3 regions of the Nostoc sp. CALU 1950 genome follow, and region 1 is predicted to be linked to each of the others. Evidence: predicted binding sites of a transcription regulator. Region 1 holds the regulator's gene; each other region holds the start of a gene.
The links. Region 1 encodes HrcA, which represses chaperone genes, less so after heat shock. Its sites were predicted from a motif close to TTAGCACTCNNGANTCNNGAGTGCTAA; they were not measured.
Positions count from the first base shown of each region.

Region 1 (8,491 bases):
ACTAATGATTTAGATGTAATTACCTCTTTTGGACTAGACAACTTCAGCTAGCGTGTTTAGTTTATTACGCCAATATTGTGGTTTAATCTGAACGATAAATGGACAGTCTCCGCTCAAGCTGTACGTAAACGTTCAATATCCTTAATTGGCGGCGCACCGAACATACGGGAATATTCACGGCTGAACTGTGAGGGACTTTCATAACCCACCTGATAGGCAGCATTGGCGGCATCAGAGTTTTCGGCAAGCATCAAGCGACGCGCTTCTAATAGTCTTAATTGCTTTTGATATTGAAGCGGACTCATTGATGTTACTTCCTTAAAATGGTGATGGAAAGATGAAGGAGACATACTAGCTTGCCCAGCTAGATCCTCAATCCGCATCGGCTTTGTAAAATCAGCCTTGATAAGTTTTATCACCTCGGCAATGCGCTGCATATTGCTGCCGGATGTAGCAATCTGGCGGACAGCTTCACCCTGTTCACCCATTAAAAGGCGATAATACATTTCGCGGATAATCATCGGCGCCAGTATGGGGATATCCTGTGGCGTATCTAAAAGCCGTGTCAGTCTTAGGGCACAGTCGATCAACGGTGCATCAACATTACTTACAAACAAGCCTCTGACAGAGTTTTCTTTCTTAGGCGTACCTGGTCTAATTTGGGCAATAATGTCACAGAGTTGCCGTGGATCTAAATTCAGCTTGAATCCTAAATAGGGCTTGTCTGGCGTGGCCTCGATAACAAATCCACTGAGCGGTAAATCAACTGAGACAACAAGATATTGAGCCGCGCCATAACGATAAGTTTCCTCACCCAATAAAGCTTCTTTTTTACCCTGAACGACGATGCCAAGAATAGGTTCATAAACACACTGTAGTGCGGTGGAAGTAAAAGATTCCCGCATAAATTCCAGTTTATTGATATCTGTTTTGTGGACACCGTTCCCCTTGCCGTCAGTGTGCCTCTCTAATAATGCTGCCAGTTCTTTACACTCATTGACAGCCGCGCCATGCTTCAGTATTTCAATCGCCATGCTGGCTTCCTGAGTGATTTAATCATTTTTCTTTGATGATTGTAGAACATCTTTGCCTACTCATAAAATCTTGTTTTGGAGAATTAGGCAATAAAACGCGAGGTTTGTGCATTTAAAACTCTTGATTACAGGCATATTATGAACACATCGAATAAAACAGTCAAAGGATAAGGCAATGACGAAAGACAAGACAAACGTAGAAAACAAAGTTGTTATCATCACTGGAGCCAGTAGCGGAATTGGTGAAGCTACAGCCAAATTGCTAGCTAAAAACGGTGCAAAAGTTGTTTTAGGCGCACGACGCACGGAAAAACTGGAAAAAATTGTTGAGGATATCCACAAGGAAGGCGGCACAGCAGAATTCAAGGCAGTGGATGTCGCTAATCGTGAGGATATGAAAAAGTTCATTCACTTTGCTCTAGACAAGTTTGGCCGCGTTGATGTCATCTATAACAACGCAGGTGTTATGCCCCTTTCCCCGATGAACGCCCTGAAAGTTGAGGAGTGGGACACCATGATTAATGTGAACATCCACGGCGTTTTGAATGGCATTGCTGCGGGTTTGCCCATCATGGAAGCGCAAGGCGGCGGTCAGTTTATCAATACTGCTTCCATCGGCGCACATGTGGTGGTGCCCACCGGTGCGGTTTATTGCGCGACAAAATATGCCGTTTGGGCCATATCCGAAGGGCTGCGTCAGGAATCGAAAAATATCCGCGTGACAACAATATCCCCTGGTGTTGTTGAGACTGAACTCGGCTCTGATATCACGGATGATTCTGCAAAAGGCGCTTTGAAAGAATTTCGCAAAATCGCACTGACTCCAGATGCGATCGCTAGAGCCGTCTTGTATGCCGTGTCCCAGCCAGATGATGTCGATATCAATGAAGTAATTGTCCGCCCCACAGCAAGCGCATTCTAATCTTGGGAAGATAGCGGCGCTAGGGGAAATACTAGGAGATAGAGTCAAGGTAGGCAGTAACGCCTACCTTGACTCTATTTTTTGTCATTCTCCAAATATTATGTAGGCGGCCGCCTCATCACAGACACCCTAGAAAAACGAATTATTTATGGAGTTTGAAGAAAACGCCACCTTTGAGCGATCGCGTGTCAGTTCCATAACTACTGACTGTGAGTGATCGCAGATTATCAAAAAACGGTTTCCCTAAAACTTCCGCTAGTTTGAGAATTGGCACTTGACGCTCTAACAAATTCTGGCTCTTTATCCAGTCAAGATATATATAGCCTTGGTTTGGTAAGGGAATTGCAGCAATACTATCTTTGAAATTAGGATTGTCAATTATGGAATTATCCTTAGTTGTGAGAATTTCATCCATAGTTTCTAAGTCAGAGGTGAAAATTTCGTAATTTCCTAAAGTTGTATGCAATCCCAGCACTTTTGTTTCAATGCTAAAGGATGCTCCTTCTTTGGCATCAGTTTTTTTTGTAGCCGTGGTTAACTCTGTCCAAGCGGAGATTTTTTGCTTGTCTATAGTCAAGGGATTAATACTGAGTCCATTGGATGAGGCGATCGCATCTAAACGAGCAACGCCTTGTTCCACACCCTCGGATTTTTCCACCACAAAAATCCAATGGGGGGTTATTTGCTCTTTATCAGGTAACAATGCTATGGCATATTCTCCTTGTACCCAGCTAAAAATATCCTCTGGTAAGTTTATCCCCCAGCGTTTTTGAACATCTACCAGAGGTTTTGCTAACCGAGCAACCACATCTTCTTCAGAACCATATATAGTTGCTGTTGCTTGTTTCCAGAGTTTGGCTAAATCACTGTCAGCTAAATTATTCAAATTCGAGCCGGAAATTGCCAAACCTGCGGACGCTGGAATATACTGCAATGCTCCCACAGGTTTAGATAGCGGTGGAGATGGAGGAAAAATTTCCAATGAAGTCAAAAAGGTGGTTTCCGCTAGTAATCCTTTGGGGTTTAACACCAGAGAAATGATTTCGCTGTTATATGTTTGTTCTGGTAGCTCTAACCCTTGCCATTTTGCCACGATGGGAAGATTCAAGAAAGCTATAGCTAAACCCCCTTTGGGCAGTTCTTTTCTAGCTTTTTGGTATTCGAGGGAACTAGTCAAATTCAGATCGGGCGCTTGGACGTTATTGATCGCATCTCGCAGCACTTTCGGATCGTTGGCAAATAATACAAAGCCTTCGCCAACAACAGCACCAGCAAGCAAATCTTGTTCTGGTTGAGAATTGTCAGAAATCAGTTTTACGCCTTTATATTGTTCAACAGCTAAGTTTGCTCCAGCTAACGCCCGTTTAGAAAACAACAACTCGACAAACTCGCGGCTTTTCTCCGGTTGCTTGGTTGCTAGTGCTAACAGATACCCTAGCTGCTGTCCGTTTTCTGGATCGCGATCGATATCTAATGTGGTGATCGCTAATGTAATTTCGTTCCCTAACCAGGGTTGAATGTCTTGCTTGTAATCTATGCCACTTTTGGCGAATAAACTGGTTTTGAGTTTAGATAGTTCTTCTTCACGCTCCAACACTTGCAAACGGTCAGGATTCGTCAGCAATGAAACCATTGCAGGGGAAAGTTTGGACACGAATATGGCTGCACCAGGCCCAGAGGTAGAAGCAATGAGGTTAGCCGGATTTTTGGCGAAGAACCAGTAAAAGCCAGCGATCACAATTACTAGCAGTGCGATCGCCCCAGCTACGATAAAACCAATAAATGAACGTTGCCTATTCACATTAAACCTATTAAAAAAGACGGTTTACAGCCATTTAAGCAGAAAGCCTAGCAGAATTTATCAACCCTCTTGAGAATGGATACTCATGCGAAGGCAGAGATTTTCTGTCACCATAAATAGGATTAGGACTGTTTATAGGGAATTCTTTTAGTCAACCCATGAACCAAATTAGTGTAGAAGAACTGGGGCAACGTCTTTCTTCTAGTGATGCAAGTATTCAGCTAGTAGATGTGCGTGAACCAGAAGAATTGGCGATCGCTAGCATTGAAGGCTTTGTCAACCTACCTTTAAGTCAATTTACCGAATGGGGAGATCAAGTACCTACCCTCTTCAATCCCCAAGCGGAAACTCTTGTGCTATGCCACCACGGTATCCGCTCTGCTCAGATGTGCCAGTGGTTGATTGCTCAAGGTTTTACAAATGTGCAGAATATTTCGGGTGGTATTGATGCCTATTCTGTATTAGTAGACCCTTCAATTCCCCAATATTAGCTTTTGCTCAGGTGGAACTCACTCTTCCATCTGGCTTTTGCTATGCTAATAACAGTAATACATCACTTTAAATGCTTGCCGGAAAGCTTGCAATTTGGACATCAAGTACATCTGCACAAGATTTTTTGATTTGCCCAAATTACAGTTCAGCATGAGCTATTGCGAAAAATTACGTATCTAATAATACTTTTGCAAATACAAATTTGTGCAAAAATACGGTTAGAAAGAAGCAGATTAAGGGTACATTATAACTAGCAGCTTTTGCCAAAAAATTGGGCTACTATCTCAAACCTACTCTTAAAAAATGCTGCATGTATATTAACTTTAAAAATACTTATCATAATATAGCTGTATAATTTGCTATCTTAATAAATTATTAATATTCTCTGTTTTCGATTAAATTCACAAATTTTTCAGAGTTTGATTAAAATTTGCCTTCAGCAAAACATACCACAATGGAAGTCCAGTTAACAAATCGACAACAGCATATACTTTGGGCAACGGTACGTCACTACATTGCTACGGCAGAGCCAGTTGGTTCAAAGGCTTTGGTCGAGGAGTACGACCTGGGTGTAAGCTCGGCGACAATTCGCAATGTGATGGGCGTTTTAGAAAAGTCTGGATTACTCTACCAACCACACGCGTCTGCTGGACGTGTACCTTCAGACTCAGGCTATCGCATCTATGTTGACCAGCTAATTACACCCTCTCTGCGAGACGCTACGCGAACGGAAACTTTAGGGCGAGAAGTAGAGGTGGCGTTGCAAAAGCATCTTCAGTGGGAAGATCGGAGTTTAGAAGCCTTACTCCAAGGAGCCGCGCAAATTCTAGCAACCTTGAGTGGTTGTATTAGCTTGATCACTATGCCGCAAACCACTACAGCACTATTGCGACATCTGCAATTAGTGCAAATTGAAGCTGGGCGGATCATGCTGATTGTCGTGACTGATGGTTACGAGACACATTCAAAATTAATGGATTTGGCTTCAACACCAGAAGAAACACAGCGCGATTCAGAGGTGATTGATCGCGAGTTGCAGATTGTTTCTAATTTTTTGAATAGCCACTTGCGGGGTCGAAGTCTGTTGGAATTAGCCTACCTCAACTGGAGTGAACTAGATCAAGAATTCCAACGCTACGGGGAATTCTTGAAAAACTCAGTTGCCGAATTGAGTCGTCGCACTCATGCACCGACTGCAACCCAAATTATGATTCGGGGTGTGTCAGAAGTTTTACGCCAACCAGAATTTTCCCAGTTACAGCAGGTACAAACCATCATCCACCTGTTGGAAGAAGAACAAGACCAACTGTGGCGATTAATATTTGAAGAACCAGAACTGGAGGATGGTGCTAAACCAAAGGTAACAGTTCGCATAGGTGCAGAAAATCCATTAGAACCGATACGCACCTGCACCTTGATTTCTTCCAACTATCGCCGAGGTTCTATACCAGTAGGAAGTGTGGGAGTTTTGGGGCCAACACGCCTAGATTATGAAAGTGCGATCGCAGTAGTAGCATCTGCTGCTGATTATCTCTCTGAAGCTTTCAGTTATTTCAATCCTTAATATCGTATCGTGTAATAGCAAATGAACGATACCATAGCAAGCAGATAGCCCAATTTATAGCGGCAAAATTAATAGTACTTAAATATTTCATGGTTAGAAAAATTTCCTTTAGCTTACTGTGGCTGGGATTCACTATCTATGCGTTTTTCCTCGCGCCTCCTGAGCAACCCGGTACATTCGAGTTAATTAAAAACCTTTCTACTGTGCAGTGGGAAGGTGTTAACCCTTTAGTAATATCACTATTCAACCTCATGGGTATTTGGCCTCTCATCTACAGTGCAGTAGTGTTGATTGATGGCAGAGGACAAAAAACACCTGCTTGGCTGTTTGCGATCGCTTCGTTCGCAGTTGGTGCTTTTGCTTTGTTGCCGTACTTAGCCATTAGGGAACCAAATAATCAGTTTATTGGTAAAAAAAATACCTTACTCAAACTGCTAGATTCTCGTATGACTGGGGTTGTTTTGACGGTAGCGACAGCTATTTTAGTTGCTTATGGTTTAAGAGAGGGAGATTGGGGCAATTTTGTCCAACAGTGGCAAACTAATCGCTTCATCAATGTGATGAGTTTAGACTTCTGTCTACTTTGCCTATTATTTCCCACATTACTGGGGGATGATATGGCGCGTCGCGGTTGGAAAAATCCCCAGTTTTTCTGGTTAATAGCGTTGATACCGTTATTTGGCCCATTAATTTATTTATGTGTGCGTCCACCTTTAAAAGAAGTGGGTATAGACTCCATATCCCAGCAGCCAGTAGCGAATTGAAGATTGAAGAAGGCAGGAGGCGGGAGGCTACACTGATTGCAGGATAACAAATCAGAGATTTTGGAATGGGTCTTAAACCCGGCAGGAAATAGATAGCGCAGCGGTAGCAAGTCAGACGCTCCTGTGTCGCTAACGCTGCGCTATTGAGCGTCGGGCAGTTTTCCTTCTGCCTCCTGCCCTCTGCCTCCTGCCTTCATTGATAAAGTGCGTTTCTCACAATCCAAAATCTAAAATCCAAAATCGTATCACCCAAAATCCCCTTTTTCAGTGAATTGGGGATTTTCTGTGGGTGCGTAAATCCCAAGAGAAAATTCTTTCTGAAAGTACTTTACAAAACGCAATAAATTATTTAAGATGTGTAACAGGTAGTCAAACCTACCTAAATTCATCTGCAAATAATCGCATTTATAAAACAATGACAACAACCTTACAACGTCGCGAAAGCGCCAACGTATGGGATCGATTCTGCGAATGGATCACCAGCACCAACAACCGGATTTACATCGGTTGGTTCGGCGTAGTAATGATTCCAACCTTGCTAGCAGCTACCGCTTGCTTCGTAATCGCTTTCATCGCCGCTCCTCCAGTAGACATCGATGGTATCCGTGAACCAGTAGCAGGTTCCTTGATCTACGGAAACAACATCATCTCCGGTGCAGTAGTACCTTCCTCCAACGCAATTGGTTTGCACTTCTACCCAATTTGGGAAGCAGCTTCCTTAGATGAGTGGTTGTACAACGGCGGTCCTTACCAATTGGTAGTTTTCCACTTCCTGATTGGCGTATTCTGCTACATGGGTCGTGAATGGGAACTATCCTACCGCTTAGGAATGCGTCCTTGGATTGCGATCGCATACTCTGCTCCAGTAGCAGCAGCAACCGCAGTCTTCTTGGTATACCCAATCGGACAAGGTTCCTTCTCTGATGGTATGCCTTTGGGTATCTCAGGAACATTCAACTTCATGATTGTGTTCCAAGCAGAACACAACATCTTGATGCACCCCTTCCACCAATTAGGTGTAGCTGGTGTATTCGGCGGAAGCTTGTTCTCTGCAATGCACGGTTCACTCGTAACTTCTTCACTAGTTCGTGAAACAACTGAGACTGAATCACAAAACTACGGTTACAAATTCGGTCAAGAAGAAGAAACCTACAACATCGTTGCGGCTCACGGCTACTTCGGTCGTCTAATCTTCCAATACGCTTCTTTCAACAACAGCCGTTCACTGCACTTCTTCTTAGCAGCATGGCCTGTAATCGGAATCTGGTTCACCGCCTTGGGTGTAAGCACAATGGCGTTCAACTTGAACGGTTTCAACTTCAACCAATCAATCATTGACTCTGAAGGTCGTGTGATTGCAACTTGGGCAGATGTAATCAACCGCGCTAACCTGGGTATGGAAGTAATGCACGAGCGGAACGCTCACAACTTCCCTCTAGATTTGGCTGCTGGTGATTTTGCTCCTGTAGCTCTTTCCGCTCCTGCTATCAACGGTTAATTCTGAAGTTTAGCTAAATTGAGAAAGCGCCCTCTCTAAACAGAGGGCGCTTTCTTATTTGTACTCATACAGTCCAAGTACCAAAACAAGTACAAGAATTAACTTTTGCGCGAACTCTAGGTAAAATACATAAGCCTCATCCTTTTTCTTTAAGATCATGGGCAACACTTTTGGTCATCTATTTCGCATCACTACTTTTGGTGAATCTCACGGCGGCGGTGTGGGGGTTGTGATTGATGGTTGTCCTCCACAACTAGAAATTTCGGCAGAAGAAATTCAAGTAGAATTAGATAGAAGGCGTCCGGGACAAAGTAAAATCACCACCCCTCGCAAAGAAGCGGATACCTGCGAGATTTTATCAGGGGTATTTGAAGGTAAAACCTTGGGAACGCCCATAGCAATTTTGGTACGGAACA
Region 1 covers NZ_JBDNJQ010000053.1:6,433-14,923, forward strand. The annotation lists gene ABF638_RS16100 (AraC family transcriptional regulator) at 114-1,034, opposite strand; gene ABF638_RS16105 (SDR family oxidoreductase) at 1,210-1,956, shown strand; gene ABF638_RS16110 (DUF3352 domain-containing protein) at 2,099-3,757, opposite strand; gene ABF638_RS16115 (rhodanese-like domain-containing protein) at 3,916-4,248, shown strand; gene hrcA (heat-inducible transcriptional repressor HrcA) at 4,704-5,813, shown strand; gene ABF638_RS16125 (DUF2834 domain-containing protein) at 5,903-6,577, shown strand; gene psbA (photosystem II q(b) protein) at 6,993-8,075, shown strand; gene aroC (chorismate synthase) at 8,233-8,491, shown strand, end outside.

Region 2 (8,491 bases), on a different contig from region 1:
TTCTAAAGAGTAGTAAGATATATGCATTTGTGGGATATGAAAGAAACCGCTACTACTTTGGAGAAATAAAGCTAAACCATAAGCAACTGTTCCTGGGCCTGCTGCAATATCAAGGATATTAACCTTACTTGGTAGTAAACCATCCTGGTAAATGAGAAACCAAGCTAAATATATACAATATACATTTTCTAAAAAATACTTCATAAAGTAGACATGAGGAGTTAGACTAAAACGATAGTCCGGGTCTTGTCCAATTTTTAAGTTATTAATATCTTCAAGAGCATCTTCTAGCTTAACAAATAACTGTTTGTCAGGAATCTTACTAAATTCTTCTTTAAGATATTCAACTAAACTTGATTCAAAGTCATCAAATATACGTTCATCAATACCAGTAGATTGCAGTTTATATTCATCGTGCTGTATTAAATTAAAAACTTTATAGATATATTTAACAAATTCCTCATCTGGGATTAATATGAGATCATCTTTTTGCTGGGATGCTTCTGTTATTTGTTTACTTAAAGTTTCTGTTTGTCGTTTGTATTCTTGGGAATAACGTTCAAGTTGAAGTTTATCCGTAAATAGTTTTTCTAACCATGAGAATCTTGCACCTGACTTTTGAATCTCTTGCAATAGTTGGACTGCACGTCGGATATCGCCACGTTTTAAAGATGATTTAAACTGCTGACTTCGCCACCAATTTACGATAGGATTATTCATAACCAAATCCCTCTTTACCTTCCATAATTTCTACACCTGGAAGTTGAGAAACTAACTTTTCCTTAAATTTCATATAGCTTAATTTCTCATCTTCATACCACCAAGAGTATTTTTGCTTAATTTCTTCAGCTTCTTGGCGAGTTGATGCTATGAGAGAACGAGTCTGACTAGCATGAAAAGCTTGAATTACAATCCTATCGGCGATGGCTAGTTTTTCAATAAAAGCAGCTTCATCAGTTGCTAAAGTAGGAAGTAAAGGAGTAATAGTGATAGAAATTTTAGGAAGAAAACCTTTGTAATAATCAATACTTTTTTTTATTTTAGTGATAGCATTTAGTCTAGCTTTAATACTGGGCGATCGCGGTTCAAAATCCTTTCTCACTAATTCGCTTCCTGTAGGAATGCTCATATTAATTCGCAATCGCTTAAATCGTTGTAAATAATCAATATCTCTAGTAATAATTGGGCTACGAGTTTGAATCACCAAAGTTGGAGTTGGATAACCATCATCCCTCACATCAAGCATTACATTTAACAACCGATGAGTCAGTTGATGTTTAGACTCAAGTGGTTGATAAGGATCAGTAACGCTACTCATGTATATTCTAGGAGGAATATAGGGATTTTTTGCATACCATTTTTTTAATTCTTTCGCTAAAACTTCAGCAGCATTTTCCTTAATAATCACCCATTTACCCCAATCTTCGCGCATTTTAGCATTAGGGCTAAATGCAGCAGCATAGCAATAACTACAACCGTATTGACATCCCCTGTAAGGATTTAGAGTAAAATCATAATCACCAATAAATCCGGTAGCTTTTGTTAAGAGAGATTTCGCATTTTGTACATAAACATTAACATCTCCAAACTTTTCTTTGACTAACTTGGTAGGAATGCATTCGCAATAACCTTCATATTTTGATTGTGCCATGTGAATCCTGATATTTCTTGAGAGTGAATTAACGCACCCTACTTCTTATGATTACCATTTTTATTTTTAAATAACTTCTCCAAGATGTACGCTAGTGCGATAGGCCATATAGACAAAACCACTCTCATCACAAAAGCGCTGATATAATTCTTGAAAATTATCAATAAGCTGTTCGTATGCCAAGCCTTTACGCGGAAGGTAAGAAACACTCATTGCTCGTGATGTAGCGCGTAAGTTATTAGAAACACAGTACTGTTCAGCAGATAAATTCCGAACCTGCTCAACTAATGATCCATCAATATCACTAAAACGCCGTTTAAGCTGACGAATAATCAATTTAAACGCTTCTTTTTGAACGATATCTTGATAAATTACAGATTCTTTCATAGTATACTTCTGCAAAAATTTTAGTCCTTCTCCTGCTGCTCTAACCAAGTTACCAAATCAGCAACTTCCGAAAAATCCAACAATGCCTCTCCCAAATTTTCTAACTGTTCAGCAGATAAATTCCGAACCTGCTCAACTAATGATCCATCAATATCACCAAAACGCCGTTTAAGTAGACGACTAATCAATTTAAACGCTTCCTTTTGAACGATATCTTGATAAATTACAGACTCTTTCATAATATCCTCCCGCAAAAATTGCCGAACCAAATCCTTTTCAAACTACCCCAAGCAACCAACGCACAAAATCAGTCGGGTACTGTTCTGACTTTTCACGGTACTCTTCCTCTTCTTTTGACACAAAAAAACAGCCGCCTCCACAAGGGAAGCAGCTATTTTTAAACTTATGTAACTACAAAGTATTAGTAATCGAAGTCGCCGCCGCCAGCACCAGCGCCAGCAGGGGCGCCATCCTTAGGCTCAGGCTTGTCAACTATAATACATTCGGTTGTCAACACCATACCAGCGATGGAAGCAGCGTTTTGCAGAGCAGAACGAGTCACTTTCGCAGGGTCAACAATACCAGCCTCTAACAAATCGACGAATTCGTTTGTTGCAGCGTTGTAGCCAACGTTGAATTCTTTCTCTTTCACGCGTTCAGCGATCACAGCACCATTCTGACCGGCGTTTTCAGCAATCCGCTTCAGAGGTGCAGGTAAGGCGCGAACGACAATCAACGCACCAATCAACTCTTCATCTTTAAGATTGCTCTTTGCCCAAACTTCCAATTCAGGAGCAAGGTGAGCCAGAGTTGTACCACCGCCAGGAACAATACCTTCTTCCACAGCAGCTTTGGTAGCGTTGATAGCGTCTTCTAGGCGCAACTTCTTGTCTTTCATTTCGGTTTCGGTTGCTGCACCAACTTTCACTACAGCAACACCACCAGAGAGTTTAGCAAGACGCTCTTGTAATTTCTCTTTGTCGTAAGAAGATTCGGTTTCATCGATTTGACGACGAATCTGTTCTACACGAGCCTTAACAGCAGCTTCGTTACCTTCGGCAACAATTGTGGTGCTGTCCTTGGTGATGGTGATCCGGCGAGCTTTACCCAGGCTATCCAGCTTGGTGTTATCTAGCTTCAGACCAGCATCTTCGGTGATTAGTTGACCACCAGTTAAAACAGCAATGTCTTCTAGTAGTGCTTTGCGGCGATCGCCAAAGCCAGGAGCCTTAACAGCAGCCACGTTGAGTACACCGCGCAAACGGTTTACAACCAAGGTTGCCAAAGCTTCTTTTTCAATATCTTCGGCGATAATCACCAAAGGACGACCAGCACGAGCTACTTGCTCTAACACTGGTACAAGGTCTTGTACCAAAGCGATTTTCTTATCGGTCAGCAGTATGAAAGGCTCATCAAAAACCGCTTCCATCCGCTCAGGGTCGGTAGCGAAATATGGAGAGATGTAGCCTTTATCAAAGCGCATCCCTTCAGTGATTTCCAACTCGGTGAACATAGATTTCCCTTCTTCTAGGGAAATTACGCCTTCCTTACCCACCTTGTCCATTGCTTGGGCAATCATCTGACCGACTTCTTCGTCATTACCAGCCGAGATCGCACCAACTTGGGCAATGGCTTTGGAATCTTCCACTGGACGGGCGTGTTCTTTGATTTTGTCTACCAAAAAGGCAGTAGCTTTATCAATACCACGCTTCAGGGAAATTGCGTTAGCACCAGCTGCAACGTTCCGCAAGCCTTCTTTGACGATCGCATGAGCTAAAACGGTAGCAGTGGTAGTACCATCGCCCGCAGCATCATTGGTCTTAGAAGCAGCTTGACGAATCAGAGCTACACCAGTGTTTTCAATATGGTCTTCTAATTCGATTTCTTTGGCGATCGTTACACCGTCATTGACGATTTGCGGTGCGCCAAATTTCTTTTCTAGAACTACGTTACGACCTTTGGGGCCAAGGGTAACAGCTACAGCCTCAGCCAGGATGTCAATGCCTCGTTCCAAGGCGCGACGGGCGTTTTCGTTGTAGATAATGCGCTTTGCCATAATTTCTTCTTAGTTGTCCTTTGTCTTTTGTTTTTCGTCATTTGTCATTTGTCCTTTGTCATTGGCTAATGACTAATGACCAATGACTAATGACGACTAAATAACAACTGCTAAAATATCTTTTTCAGAAAGCAGTACATATTCTTCAGTGCCGAGCTTGATGTCAGTGCCGGCGTACTTAGAGTACAGCACCTTATCGCCGACTTTAATTTCCAATTCCTGACGGTTTCCATCGTCATTACGCTTGCCAGGGCCAAGGGCCACTACTTCCCCTACTTGGGGCTTTTCCTTGGCGGTATCGGGCAAATACAGACCACCTGCGGTCTTTTCCTCAGAGGCGCTCACTTTTACGAAAACGCGATCGCCTAAAGGTTTAACTGTAGAAACGCTTAGAGATAAAGCAGCCATAATTTATTTTCTCCAGAGTTTAGCACTCTCAACTCCTGAGTGCTAATTTACCGAAAAGTGGCGTCCAATGGCAAGAATGCCTTGAGTACGGGTTCCCGAACTAGAGAGTCATAGATATACTTAAGTATAAATGCTTAATTATTTCTACCTTTCAGGTTTTGTTCTGTAAGTTACGAAGAGAGTAGGGAGTAGGGAGTTAGGAGTAGGGAGTTAAGAGTTATGAGAATTCTTCCCCATTCCCCACTCCCCATTCCCTGTTCACCACTCCCCAGTCAACTTTATTTGCAAAGCTTGCAAATTGTTATAGAACTGTAATCAGGGAGCCGCTCAATAAGTAACAATACAGTGACAGTGATCCAGTCCAGCCATCAAATCCCCAAAACTACTAAGTCTCTGGAACATAAGACCCTGAGTAATTATGTAGAAAGTTTAGGACTTGCAAAAATTCAGCAGCACATTTTTATTTGCACTGACCAGACAATTGCTGCTCAAAACGAGCTAGTCTGGAATTCTGGGATTACTTAAAAAAGCGACTTAAAGAGTTAAAACTTGATGAGCCGCAAGAAAGTATCCCATTTGTGTCTATAAAACTAAAGCCAGCTGCTTGCGTGTTTCTTGTTCTAGACCCATAATGGTGGTTTACCATGATGGTGTCTGGTATCGCCAAGCAAACCTGGAAGTTACCCTGCGGATCATCCGAGAACACTAAATAGGCAATAAGGTGGTAGAAAAGTACGCGTTTTCAAACCATCCTTTGCCAGAAACTTCCCTAGTTTCTTGTGAACACCTCATAGAGGCTTAACAACCAAAAGATATGGTATAGCAGTAAGCTTTAAGAAAGTGCGGGTTGGTTTTGAGGTAGGGTCATCTTTAAGCCAATACTTACTTGTGAGTCCGAAAGATTATTATTTAATCAGTGTTTTTTACCCCGCCCCTTTCAAAGCGATATATAATAGCGCATTATAGATACTACTGCTATACGTATCCTTGCTGGACTTTTGCTATCTAGCTACTAGTCTATTGAAAGTGCTCGGCATTTTTGAGACTTCGAGACAGCAAAGGCAAGTTAAGTAGGAAAAAGGACAACATCTCGAATAACCCACATAGAGGATAAATATTCAAGACTTTGATGGACCGAAGCGCGACAAGTGCCACTGCTATGAAAGAGCCCAGCATGAAAGATCACAAACGACTTCTATTGATTGATGATGACCCTAACCTCATCTTGCTGGTGAAGGATTACTTGGAATTCCGGGGATATGAAGTTATCACCGCTGAAAATGGACGTGAAGCTCTGGAAATTTTAGAGCAAGATGTTCCAGACATGATCATCTGCGATGTGATGATGCCGGAAATGGACGGATATACTTTTGTGGAACAAGTCCGGCAAAACGAACGCACCAGCTGGATTCCGGTTCTTTTCCTTTCAGCTAAGGGACAAAGTGCAGACCGAGTTAAGGGTCTGAATAAAGGTGCTGATGTTTATATGGTCAAGCCCTTTGAGCCAGAAGAACTCGTAGCGCAAGTTGAATCCTCGCTGAAACAAACTATCCGTTGGAAAGAACACCAAGCAAAAGGAGGCGAAAACGGCTCCCGTATCCAGGTTCCCTTCGATGTGCAATTAACCCCAACTGAACTGAAAGTAGTTCAGTTTGTTGCTAGGGGTTTAGCTAACCGGGAAATTGCTGAAGAACTAAATGTTAGTCAGCGCACGGTTGAAAGCCATGTGTCCAATATGTTGGGCAAAACCAATCTCCATAACCGCACTGAACTAGCGCGGTGGGCGATTGAAAATCAAATGGCCTAAACTCAGTACCGAGTGTTGAGTGCTGAGTGCTGAGTGTTTTTGACTCAGCACTCATAACTCAGGACTCAGCACTCAATTTACCAACCATCTTCTTCAGGGCTGGATTGGTGCAAAACTTCTAAATCCAGTTCATCTAGGTAAGTTAAGGCACTTTCAATCTGGGAAGCAGTACCTCGGAGTTCCAGATCAAAGCAGCTATATTGTGGCACGTTTGCGCTTACCTGAGCATCAGCAATAATGACTGTTACCCCATAGTGAGAAACCAGCCGTGATATGACTGGTTCCTCATGCAAGTCTTTAGGAATGCGAACTTGGATACGAGTTTGGGTGCGTCTATTATCTAAAATATCAGTATTAGATTTTACTTGTTTATTTGGAATTGCCATTCTAGCTTCCTACTCGACTTCTGGGATGAGGGTTTTACTTTACACAATTCTTTTAACACTAGCGTCACTTATCCCACCCAGGCAAGCAAGAAAGTATTTGCCTTGGCAACCATTAATCTAGATGTAGTAAATGTGAAGAATTGCTCATAATTAGTCAATTCTGAGGTTAATTATTATTCTTTAGTGATTTTAGAGCAGATTTAATATAGCCAATCTGTAGGGTTACAACAATTGTTGTAACCCTAATTTATTGTTTATGAAATTTAATAAAGTAACGTGATGAGAGAACACGACCTAGTTTCTTCTTCTAGTCCAGCAATACAGGGATTAGAGGGCATTAGATATCGTTTGCGCTGTGCTTCTACAAAAGAAAAAGTGGATGCTCTTTTAGAAGCATTTCAATATGGGCACAAAGGAATTAATTTAGTAATCCAGGCGTTGGGCGATGGCGTCAGAGAAGTGCGGGAATCAGCTTTGCTGTTATTGTTCTACAGCAGCGAAGCTACTGCTGAACAAGCCCTATGGAATTATCTGCCCTTTGCAAAAATGCAATGCCTACATACCTTGACGGAATTTAATCTAGATTGCTACAAACCTGAACAACATCATCCATATTATTTTGCGATCACAGACTACAATAACACCCTTATTTGCTACTGGGATCTATCTTATAAGCAATCTTTCGTTAATATTTGGCATTTGGAAACAGGTCAAAGTAAGAAAGATTTTGATCTGGCGATGGCTCACGAATTTGGTTTAGGCAAAAGCGGGAAAGTATGTATCATTAGCTTTCAGCACTTTCTCTGGCCATTAGATACAGAAACACAAGAGCCAATTGGCACTTATCCCGATTACCTTATGAATACTGTTCAAACTGCTCCTCATTGCTTGGCTGTCTGCTCAACTAAGCAGCCATTGCTTGCCACTGGCTATACTGTGGGGAAAACAGGAGAGCTAGAGATTTGGGATTATGAAACCTATACTCGTCGCTTCCATCATCAATTTCAGGATTGGGCTTTAGTACCTCTTGGGAATTTGCCTTTGGGTAACTATATATCACCCCTTTTCTTCACTCCTGATGGAAAACTATTGGTTGCATATTTCAAGCAGAGATTGCAGAATCAGCTACACCTCTGGAATACCGAAACAGGAGAACTTATTCAAACATTGGATAATCTACCTCCTATGACAGTGAATGGACTTGCAAATCGCTTTGATGGGCAAATTTTGGCTTGCGGAATCCGGGAAAAAAAGGTGTGTGTCTGGGAATTGATCGGCGATCACATTCTCCATACATCTTCGGGTGTTGCTCCTTGCCTTGTAAGTTCAGATGGTAGAGTTTTAATCTACTGTACAGACAACTAAGAAATAGTTGTTTGGGATTTGGCAATGAACAGAAAATTATGTACATTGCAGGGGCATATAGCACCAATTGCTTATGTTGCCATGAGTAGCGACCGTAACTTCATTGCTAGTTATAGCATTGATAGAACAATTAAAATTTGGGGAGTGCCAGAGTCCCTTAAATACTTGTAGCGACCTGTAAATAACGTCCGAAGTTAAAACACATTATTTACAAATAACTGGTAGTTTATCCAAGAAAAATCTTATGGAGAATTAACTAACATATTTTCAGGATATCAGGGTCACAAGAACAGATGTTAACAGCTTTTATCAAATAGTTTATTACACTTAATTGGTATTAACCCAAGTAGCCAAAGCAGTTGAAGCAATTAGCGATCGCCAGTCATGAATATTTCCAATACCCGTTATAAATTGCACGAGTCGCTCAAAAA
Region 2 covers NZ_JBDNJQ010000005.1:25,879-34,369, reverse strand. The annotation lists gene ABF638_RS02685 (photosystem II assembly protein) at 1-720, opposite strand, end outside; gene ABF638_RS02680 (radical SAM protein) at 713-1,651, opposite strand; gene ABF638_RS02675 (DUF4351 domain-containing protein) at 1,718-2,038, opposite strand; partial or broken gene ABF638_RS02670 (DUF4351 domain-containing protein) at 2,059-2,319, opposite strand; gene groL (chaperonin GroEL) at 2,460-4,094, opposite strand; gene groES (co-chaperone GroES) at 4,191-4,502, opposite strand; gene ABF638_RS02655 (response regulator transcription factor) at 5,632-6,309, shown strand; gene ABF638_RS02650 (NIL domain-containing protein) at 6,387-6,695, opposite strand; gene ABF638_RS02645 (WD40 repeat domain-containing protein) at 6,975-8,060, shown strand; gene ABF638_RS02640 (hypothetical protein) at 8,085-8,231, shown strand.
Region 2: the regulator HrcA is predicted to act here: its motif matches at 4,522-4,548, upstream of groES (co-chaperone GroES).

Region 3 (8,491 bases), on a different contig from region 1:
ATCAGGATAATTTTCCCATAACACAACAGCCGACACCAGGCGCACCACTGCATCGCCAACAAACTCCAGCTGTTCATAATTTGCCGAATCAGAAACAGTGGGATGAGTTAGCGCTAAATCTAGCAGTTCCCACTTTATAGGTGCTTCTAGCGACAAACCTAATTTTTGGACTAAACTTTCAAGTTGCCGTTGACGGCGTGGATAGGGAAGGGACATTACATAACAAGGGGAAGGGGGCAGGGGGAGCAGGGGGCAGGGGAGGCAGGGGAGGCAGGGGAGGCAGGGGAAAAATACAAACTTCTAACTCTTGTACAGACGCGATTCATCGCGTCTCTTCTAACTCAGCACTAAAAAAAAGGGGGAGAGAGCAGTACATAAGCCGGGTTCTGTTCTCTTGCGAGGGCAGTTATCTATCTGGGACGCCTGTTACCAGACGCCTCTAGCGGCTCTCATTGAGCGGAACTGGTAAAAGACCAACCATAGTTCCTATCGCCTTGCTCCCAACCGGGGTTTACCGAGCCAGCACCTCTCGATACTGCTGGTGCGCTCTTACCGCACCTTTGCACCCTTACCAAAGATTGGAGAGTGGGGAGTGGTGAGTGGGGAGTGGGGTTTTTCTTTCCCTATTCCCTATTCCCTATTCCCTATTCCCTATTCTTGGCGGTATCTTTCTGTGGCACTATCCTCACGATCGCTCGCACTGGACGTTATCCAGCAAGTTTGGTCTTTCGGGAGTCCGGACTTTCCTCAAACCAGTGACTATGACTGATCTGCAACCGCCTGCGTCTACTCTCTCCTTAGATCCAGTGTAATCTTGGATGGCATAGTCTGTCTGGTTGATATTACTTTTTTTTATTCCAAGGTAGAGCGTAAGTCCAAGGTAGTTTCCTGACTGTGAAAGGACAATTGATAATACTAATGGGAGGAAAATCACGACCTGGGGCTAGACCTAAACGTACCTCAGATATCCTTAGTACTAGTTGCAGGGAAAAGTCCAACTCCTTTCTTCTATTGATAAAGTCGTTGTACAACTTTTTTTGCCCTTTTTGCAGCCCGTTAATATCAATTAGTGGTTTTTTGGCTGAATAGGTTCCAGCTTCTTTGTCGCGCTCGAAGACATCTTCTGCTGTCACCGTTTCAGAAAGTGTTTTTTTGGGAGCAATCAGGCTAGGACTTTGGGGTACTGCTAAGTCGCGGGTTAAGTCTGGTGATTTCCGAATCACACGCCGCGATTGTTTGCTATGTTCAACTACTAAAGAACTATTGTCCCAGTCAACGTATACGGCAACATTCTCAGATTTATTTTCTATGCTGATTCCTAAATCTTTCAAATCTTCAATTGCGTATGAGGGTTTAAGTTTAAAGGAAATTCCAATTTTGTCGTCGAGATTTTGTTCTTTGAGTTGCTCATCAACGATTCCTTTTTTAAACTCAAATTTAACTTGGTCATCAATGGATTCAACCATGCGGTTAAAAACGTATGAGACACCAATAATATAAATCGTCAAAACTACTAAATTCTGGTCGCTACTCCTCATAACTCAGAATCTTAACTCCCGGTGCTAATGAATGTATATTCGACTCCTTGCTCATCTCAAATCTTTAATTGCGCTTGATTGCTACAGAATTTTGCAGCCAGCCGCGTCGCCAAAAAAAGAATAGCAAACTAAGTGCGATCGCTACCATAACTGCCAAGCAAATTGGGTAGCCCCAATACCAATTCAATTCAGGCATATTATATGGCGATTTTTCAGTATTGAAATTCATACCATATATTCCGGCCACAAAAGTTAGAGGAATAAAGATTGTTGAAACTATCGTTAGCACCTTCATTATTTCATTCATTTTATTACTCACTGCCGAAAGGTACACATCCATTAATCCAGATGATAGTTCTCGATACGTTTCTACCATATCCATCACTTGCACTGTATGGTCATAACAATCTCGCAGATAGATTCGTACTTCTTCGCCAATTAGTTCACTACCATCTCGAATTAAGGAATTAATTGCATCTCGTTGGGGCCAGATAGCACGACGTAGTTGCAGTAATTCTCGCCTAATTTGATAAATATTTTGTAGTGTTTGTGGGGTTGGTTTGACTATTACCTCCTCTTCTAACTCTTCGATTCGCTCTCCATAAAGCTCCAGCACTGGGAAAAAGCCATCAATAATCGCATCTAACAGAGCGTAAGCTAAATAATCCGCTCCTTGTTTACGGATGATACCTTTATTTTTTTCAATTCGCGATCGCACTGCTTCAAAGCAATCATGTTCTGGTTCTTCTTGTACTGTCAACAAATAATTTTTCCCTAATATTAAACTCACTTGCTCACTATAAAAACCACATGTTTTCTCCTTTGGTACTACCATGCGGGCAATGAATAGCAATTGGTCTTCATAATCCTCGGTTTTGGGACGCTCTGGTACATTGACTACATCTTCTAAAACTAGAGGATGTAACTCAAAGACGTTACCCAATCGTTGTAATATGTCTTGACTACCTAAACCTTGTACGTCTACCCAAGAAATCGATTCTGCATCAAGATAGGGGAGACACTCCTCTGGAGTTGCTATTTGTTCACGGATGAAATTGGTTTGATTATAGTCAATTAAGAAAATTATCGGTAGCGGAGCATCTGCATCAATAATTATGGTTCCTGGTAAAGTTCCTGGTTGGTGATAGAATTCATCTTCGTATAGCTTGGTTACTATTTTGGGAAGGCGACGCAGTTTTCGTGCCATAAAATATTACCTAATAGTGATTAGTCATTTGTCATTTGTCATTTGTCATTTGTCATTTGTCATTTGTAAATAACAAAGTACATAAGGATAACTTACACGTAATCTTACAAAAATCAATATAAAGACTGTAATTTATAAATTACGCAATTATTTAGGTTGATAATTTAGTCATCAGTCAGATTTAAATCTGACAAATTACGAATTACGAATTACGAATTGGTATAACATATCGCCTCTGAATCAGCAATGCTACAAAAAACAGTTTGCCTGGGTAAGACAAACTGTTTAAAAAATATTTATCTGGGTGAGCAGAAGTTAGAACATACCCATGCCGCCCATGCCGCCCATGCCACCCATACCGCCCATGCCGCCCATACCGCCCATGTCAGGGGCAGGAGCAGCGGATTTCTTCTCTGGCTTTTCAACAACGATCGCTTCGGTGGTTAAGACCAAACCAGCAATTGAACCAGCATTTTGCAAAGCTGAACGCACGACTTTTGCAGGGTCGATAATACCAGCAGCAATCAAGTCTTCAAATTCGCCAGTAGCAGCGTTGTAGCCAATGTTGAATTCGCTATCCCGAACTTTCGAGACGATTACAGAACCTTCAGCACCGGCGTTGTCTGCTATTTGGCGCAAGGGGGCTTCTAGCGCTCGTTGTACAATATCAGCCCCAATTCTTTCTTCGTCATTTTGTAAGGTCTTTTTAATCGCTTCTACCGTCTTAGCTAAGTGAATTAGGGTCGTCCCACCACCAGGAACAATACCTTCTTCCACAGCAGCTTTAGTAGCGTTCAGTGCGTCTTCAATCCGCAGTTTGCGGTCTTTGAGTTCGGTTTCGGTTGCCGCACCCACTTTAATCACTGCCACGCCGCCAGCAAGCTTGGCGATGCGTTCTTGGAGTTTTTCTTGATCGTATTCAGAATCGGTTTCTTCCAACTGTCTACGAATTTGACCAATCCGCTTTTGTACTTCTGGCTTGGTGACACTGCCAGCTACAATGGTGGTGCTTTCTTTATCAATGGTAATTTTGCGGGCAGTTCCCAGCGCTTCTAAAGCAGCAGTATCTAGGCTCAAGCCGATTTCTTCAGAAATCAACTGTCCATCGGTGAGAATGGCAATATCTTCTAACAAAGCTTTGCGGCGATCGCCAAACCCAGGTGCTTTAATGGCAGCCACGGCTAGTACACCCCGCGCTTTGTTCACTACCAGAGTTGCCAAAGCATCACCTTCGACATCTTCTGCAATGATTAGCAAGGGCTGACCAGAACGGGCGACTTTTTCCAAAATTGGCACTAAATCTTGGATGCTGCTGATTTTTTTATCAGTAACCAAGATCCGAGCGTTTTCAAATTCCACAATTTGCCGCTCGTTGTTGGTGACGAAGTAGGGAGAAATGTAACCTCTGTCAATCTGCATCCCTTCAACTACTTCTAGTTCAGTTGTGAGGGATTTAGATTCTTCAACGGTAATGACACCATCTTTGGTGACTTTTTCCATTGCTTGGGCTAACATTTGGCCAACTTCTTCATCGTTACCAGCAGAGACAGTAGCAACTTGAGCGATCGCACTTCCTTCTACTGGCTTGGCTATCTTGGCAATTTCCAGTACCAGTGCCTCAATAGTTTTGTCGATCCCACGTCTTAAGCTAACTGGATTACTACCCGCCGCGACGTTCTTTAAACCTTCCCGAATCAAGGCTTGTGCTAAAACTGTGGCGGTGGTTGTACCATCCCCAGCGACATCTTTAGTTTTTGAGGCTACTTCTTGGATGAGTCTTGCACCAGTATTTTCCAAAGGATCTTCTAATTCAATTTCCTTGGCAACAGTGATACCATCGTTGACAATTTGAGGTGCGCCAAACTTTTTTTCTAAAAGGACATTGCGACCTTTGGGCCCCAATGTGATTTTTACGGCATCGGCAAGGGCGTTAACACCCCTTTCTAAAGCTCGCCGCGATTCCTCGTCAAATGCAATAATTTTTGCCATGTTTCATTTCTCCAGCGCTTCCATTAGACAATTTAGCACTCACAGCGCAAGAGTGCTAATCTCTCAAGCGGCTCAAGTTACAAATGGAAATAAAAAAAATTGATTAATATACAGGTGATGCTCATATTAGATACTGGCAGTAATGCTTGAATTGGGAGATGAATCTAGACAACTCCCTTAAGTCCCTCGGTATTGCCGACCCTAGCGGCACCGGCTGGTTGGCAGTAGTATTTACGTTCCTATTGGCTTGGCTTGTAACTTGGCGTTTAATTCCGACAGTAAGAAAATTTGCCTTGCGGGTAGGTTGGGCTGACCAACCCAACGCACGGCGACTCAATCGAGAACCTTTACCCAATGCAGGGGGGCTAGCTATCTACGCGGGTGTGATCGCCGCGCTGGTATTAGCTAGCCTTTTACGACCGATCGAACTCCAAAACGTATTGGCTCAGGTGCTCACTATTCTGTTGGGGGGTTCGATATTAGTTCTTGTGGGCTTTATCGATGATCAGTTCGGCTTACCGCCCTCTGTTCGATTGTGGGCGCAAATTGTCACGGCACTGTTGCTAGTAGCTAATGGCATCAGTGTTCAAGTGATGTTTGGCACTCCCATCGACTCTCTCTTGTCCATGTCACTGACAGTACTATGGGTAGTAGGGATTACCAACGCCATTAACTTAATGGATGGTATGGATGGCTTGGCGGGGGGAATCAGCTTTATTACCGCCATGAGTTTGTTGGGGGTTGCAGCCCAATTTAACAACCGTGCAGCGGCAATCTTGGTACTCGCAGCCTTGGGAGGTGCTGCACTGGGCTTTTTGCGCCATAATTTCCATCCGTCACGAATTATTATGGGTGATGCCGGAGCATACTTTTTTGGCTATGTGCTGGCAGCAACTAGTATTTTAGGAAAACTGCAACAAAACACAGTTTATGCACTAATTCCTACGGTTTTATTTCTGTTGTTACCAGTGCTAGACACCACTCAAGTATTTGTGCGGCGGCTACTAGCAGGAAATAACCCTCTCAGTACTCCTGGCAAAGACCATTTGCACCACCGCTTACTCGCTTGGGGACTTTCCCAGCGCAATGCTGCGTTCACGCTTTGGTCAATTACCTTAGTTTTCAACTTGCTGGCGATGAGAATACAAGGCATGAGTTTGGCTGTGATACTGACTACCGCCAGTAGCATTATCCTTCTTTTGGGCTTTACTGTCTGGCAAAGGATACGCCAACAGCCTTAGTTGCTTGTAGGGTGGGCATTAGAATGCTAGCCCTACTATGGTTTATTCTCTGTATGGAAGCGATGTCTAGGACTGGCTATTTGGTGATGCACAATTGTGTCTTGACTGAATTTTAGATTTTAAATTTTGGATTTTAGATTGAAAATTTAATTGCCGTTAGTCCGCGCAGGGGCATTTTGCTTGTGTCGTTGCGACTGAAGTCGCCTGATAAGATTGGTGCGTTATACCGAAGGCTAACGCACCTACGAAAATTACTATTTAGGCCATTACCATGCCGCCATCGACATTAAAAACTTGTCCCGTAACGTAAGCAGCAGCAGGGTCGGCAGCGAGGAAGCGCACCATCCCAGCGACTTCTTCGGGCTGACCGAAACGACCGAGTGGAATGTATTTCAGAATATCTTCGGGGTTGTTGAGATCGCTGGTCATGTCGGTGGTGATGAATCCAGGGGCGACGGCGTTAACGGTGATACCGCGTGTAGCTAGTTCTTTAGCAACGCTTTTGGTGAAACCAATTACACCTGCTTTGGCGGCGCTGTAGTTGGACTGACCTGGGTTGCCCATTTGCCCCGCAACGGAGGTAATGTTGATAATCCGCCCCGATCGCTGCTTCAGCATAATTTTACTGGCGGCGCGTGTACAAAAGAAAACACCAGTTAAATTAAGGTCTATCACAGCTTGCCAATCTTCTGGCTTCAAACGCAAAAGCAGTGTGTCACGAGTAATACCCGCGTTGTTGACCAAAATATCCACACGACTGAACTTTTCCATGACGGCGTTAACTAGTGCGTCTACTTGCTCGATTTTAGAAACGTCTGCTTGGATAGCGATCGCTTGACCTCCGGCTGCTGTAATTTCTGTAACAACCGCCTCAGCCGCAGCACTAGAATTGGCATAATTGACAACTGCGATCGCTCCTTGTGCAGCTAATTCAATTGCGATCGCTCGGCCAATTCCTCGTGATGCACCTGTGATAATTGCGACTTTATCTTGTAATAGTGTCATTTAATGTTCCTCAATCTTAGAAATACCGCGCTAATTATCTTATGGTGATTTCGGGAACATCTGAATATTGTCTGGATAAAATCTAACTCTTGCGGGATGACAATCTTGCTGGCATGATGCAAATTAGATATCTAAATAGATAAAGTTCTACGTCGTTTTTAGCTAGATATATATAACTTAATTTAGACAAATTAACGTTTTACTATAATTAAATATCTTATGAGTTATTTTTTGTTAATGGATGAATAACTTGAAGCAATATATTGTTGATTTATTTATAGCTGCGTCACCGAATAGCCCGTTGTAGTCATCACTTAATTGGAATAGACTAGGAACTATAGCAGCTACACTGTTGTAGACATCACTCTCGTGAACGCCTCTATAATTAGTTGGTTAGTCAGAATAGGTTTAAATACATATCTAATGGATATGCATAAAATAAAATAGTATACGTGTTTTATTATAATTATTTAAGGTTTTTGGCTGGCAAATCAGTCTATATTAACTAATCTAATCTTTTCCCAACAAAACCCATAATCCTATACCTATTTTATTTTCTAAGAATTACTATTGAAACAAACAATTGAAAATCGGCGTGTGTCACAATGGCAACTAAAAAAGAATTTAACAGTTTTGATGATATGCTGTCCGCTTCTGATGTGCCTGTATTAGTAGATTTTTACGCTGACTGGTGTGGTCCCTGTCAGATGATGGTGCCAATTTTAGAGCAAGTCAATGCCCAACTTAAAGATCGCCTACGAATTGTCAAAATCGACACAGAAAAATACACAGATTTGGCTACTGAGTATAAAATTGCCTCTCTCCCAACCCTGGTACTGTTTAAGCAAGGTAAGCCTGTGGATCGGATAGAGGGAGTGATGCAAGCACCACAGTTGGTGCAATATCTACAAACAAAGATTTAAGCTAACACTTAGAATTTTGATTTTGGTTCTTAGAGGCGCGAAATATCGCGTCTCTTTCAGTAGATAGTAATTGTGCACCTTAATCAAATTACTGCTTGATTGAACTTCTAGCCGATAAAACCTTAAGTAAACATTAAGCATATTTACTTATACGTCTAGAGAAAGTAGTTTAGAAGTTGAGAAGGATATATTGTGTAGATATAACAAAATATCTTGACAAGTAAAGCAATATATGAATACTAAACAGCAAAGACCTGACACAACCTATATTTGGGTGAGCATTGATTTTGATAAGGTTAAACATAGAATAGACGCGGTAACTTGCCAGATTGAGCGGGTTATAGAAAAGCACCAACTTTCAAATCAAACTGGTAAATCAGGCAAAAGAAATAATTAGGTTATCTGTAGAGCGATGTCTACGATGAGCTACACCTAAGTACTTTATTTTTAGTGTAGTGATCCAGTTTTGCACAGCAGATTTTAGTCCACAATTACTCTGATTGAGATATTTTAAGAATTCAATCCCACCAATAGCAAACAACAACCGCATCACAATCCTGGTGAACATCCTCACCCAATAGCGCTCCT
Region 3 covers NZ_JBDNJQ010000030.1:33,500-41,990, reverse strand. The annotation lists gene rnc (ribonuclease III) at 1-216, opposite strand, end outside; RNA gene rnpB (RNase P RNA component class A) at 360-794, opposite strand; gene ABF638_RS11185 (hypothetical protein) at 843-1,538, opposite strand; gene corA (magnesium/cobalt transporter CorA) at 1,603-2,745, opposite strand; gene groL (chaperonin GroEL) at 3,061-4,734, opposite strand; gene ABF638_RS11170 (MraY family glycosyltransferase) at 4,893-5,975, shown strand; gene fabG (3-oxoacyl-[acyl-carrier-protein] reductase) at 6,234-6,980, opposite strand; gene trxA (thioredoxin) at 7,586-7,903, shown strand; gene ABF638_RS11155 (hypothetical protein) at 8,422-8,491, opposite strand, start outside.
Region 3: the regulator HrcA is predicted to act here: its motif matches at 4,767-4,793, upstream of groL (chaperonin GroEL).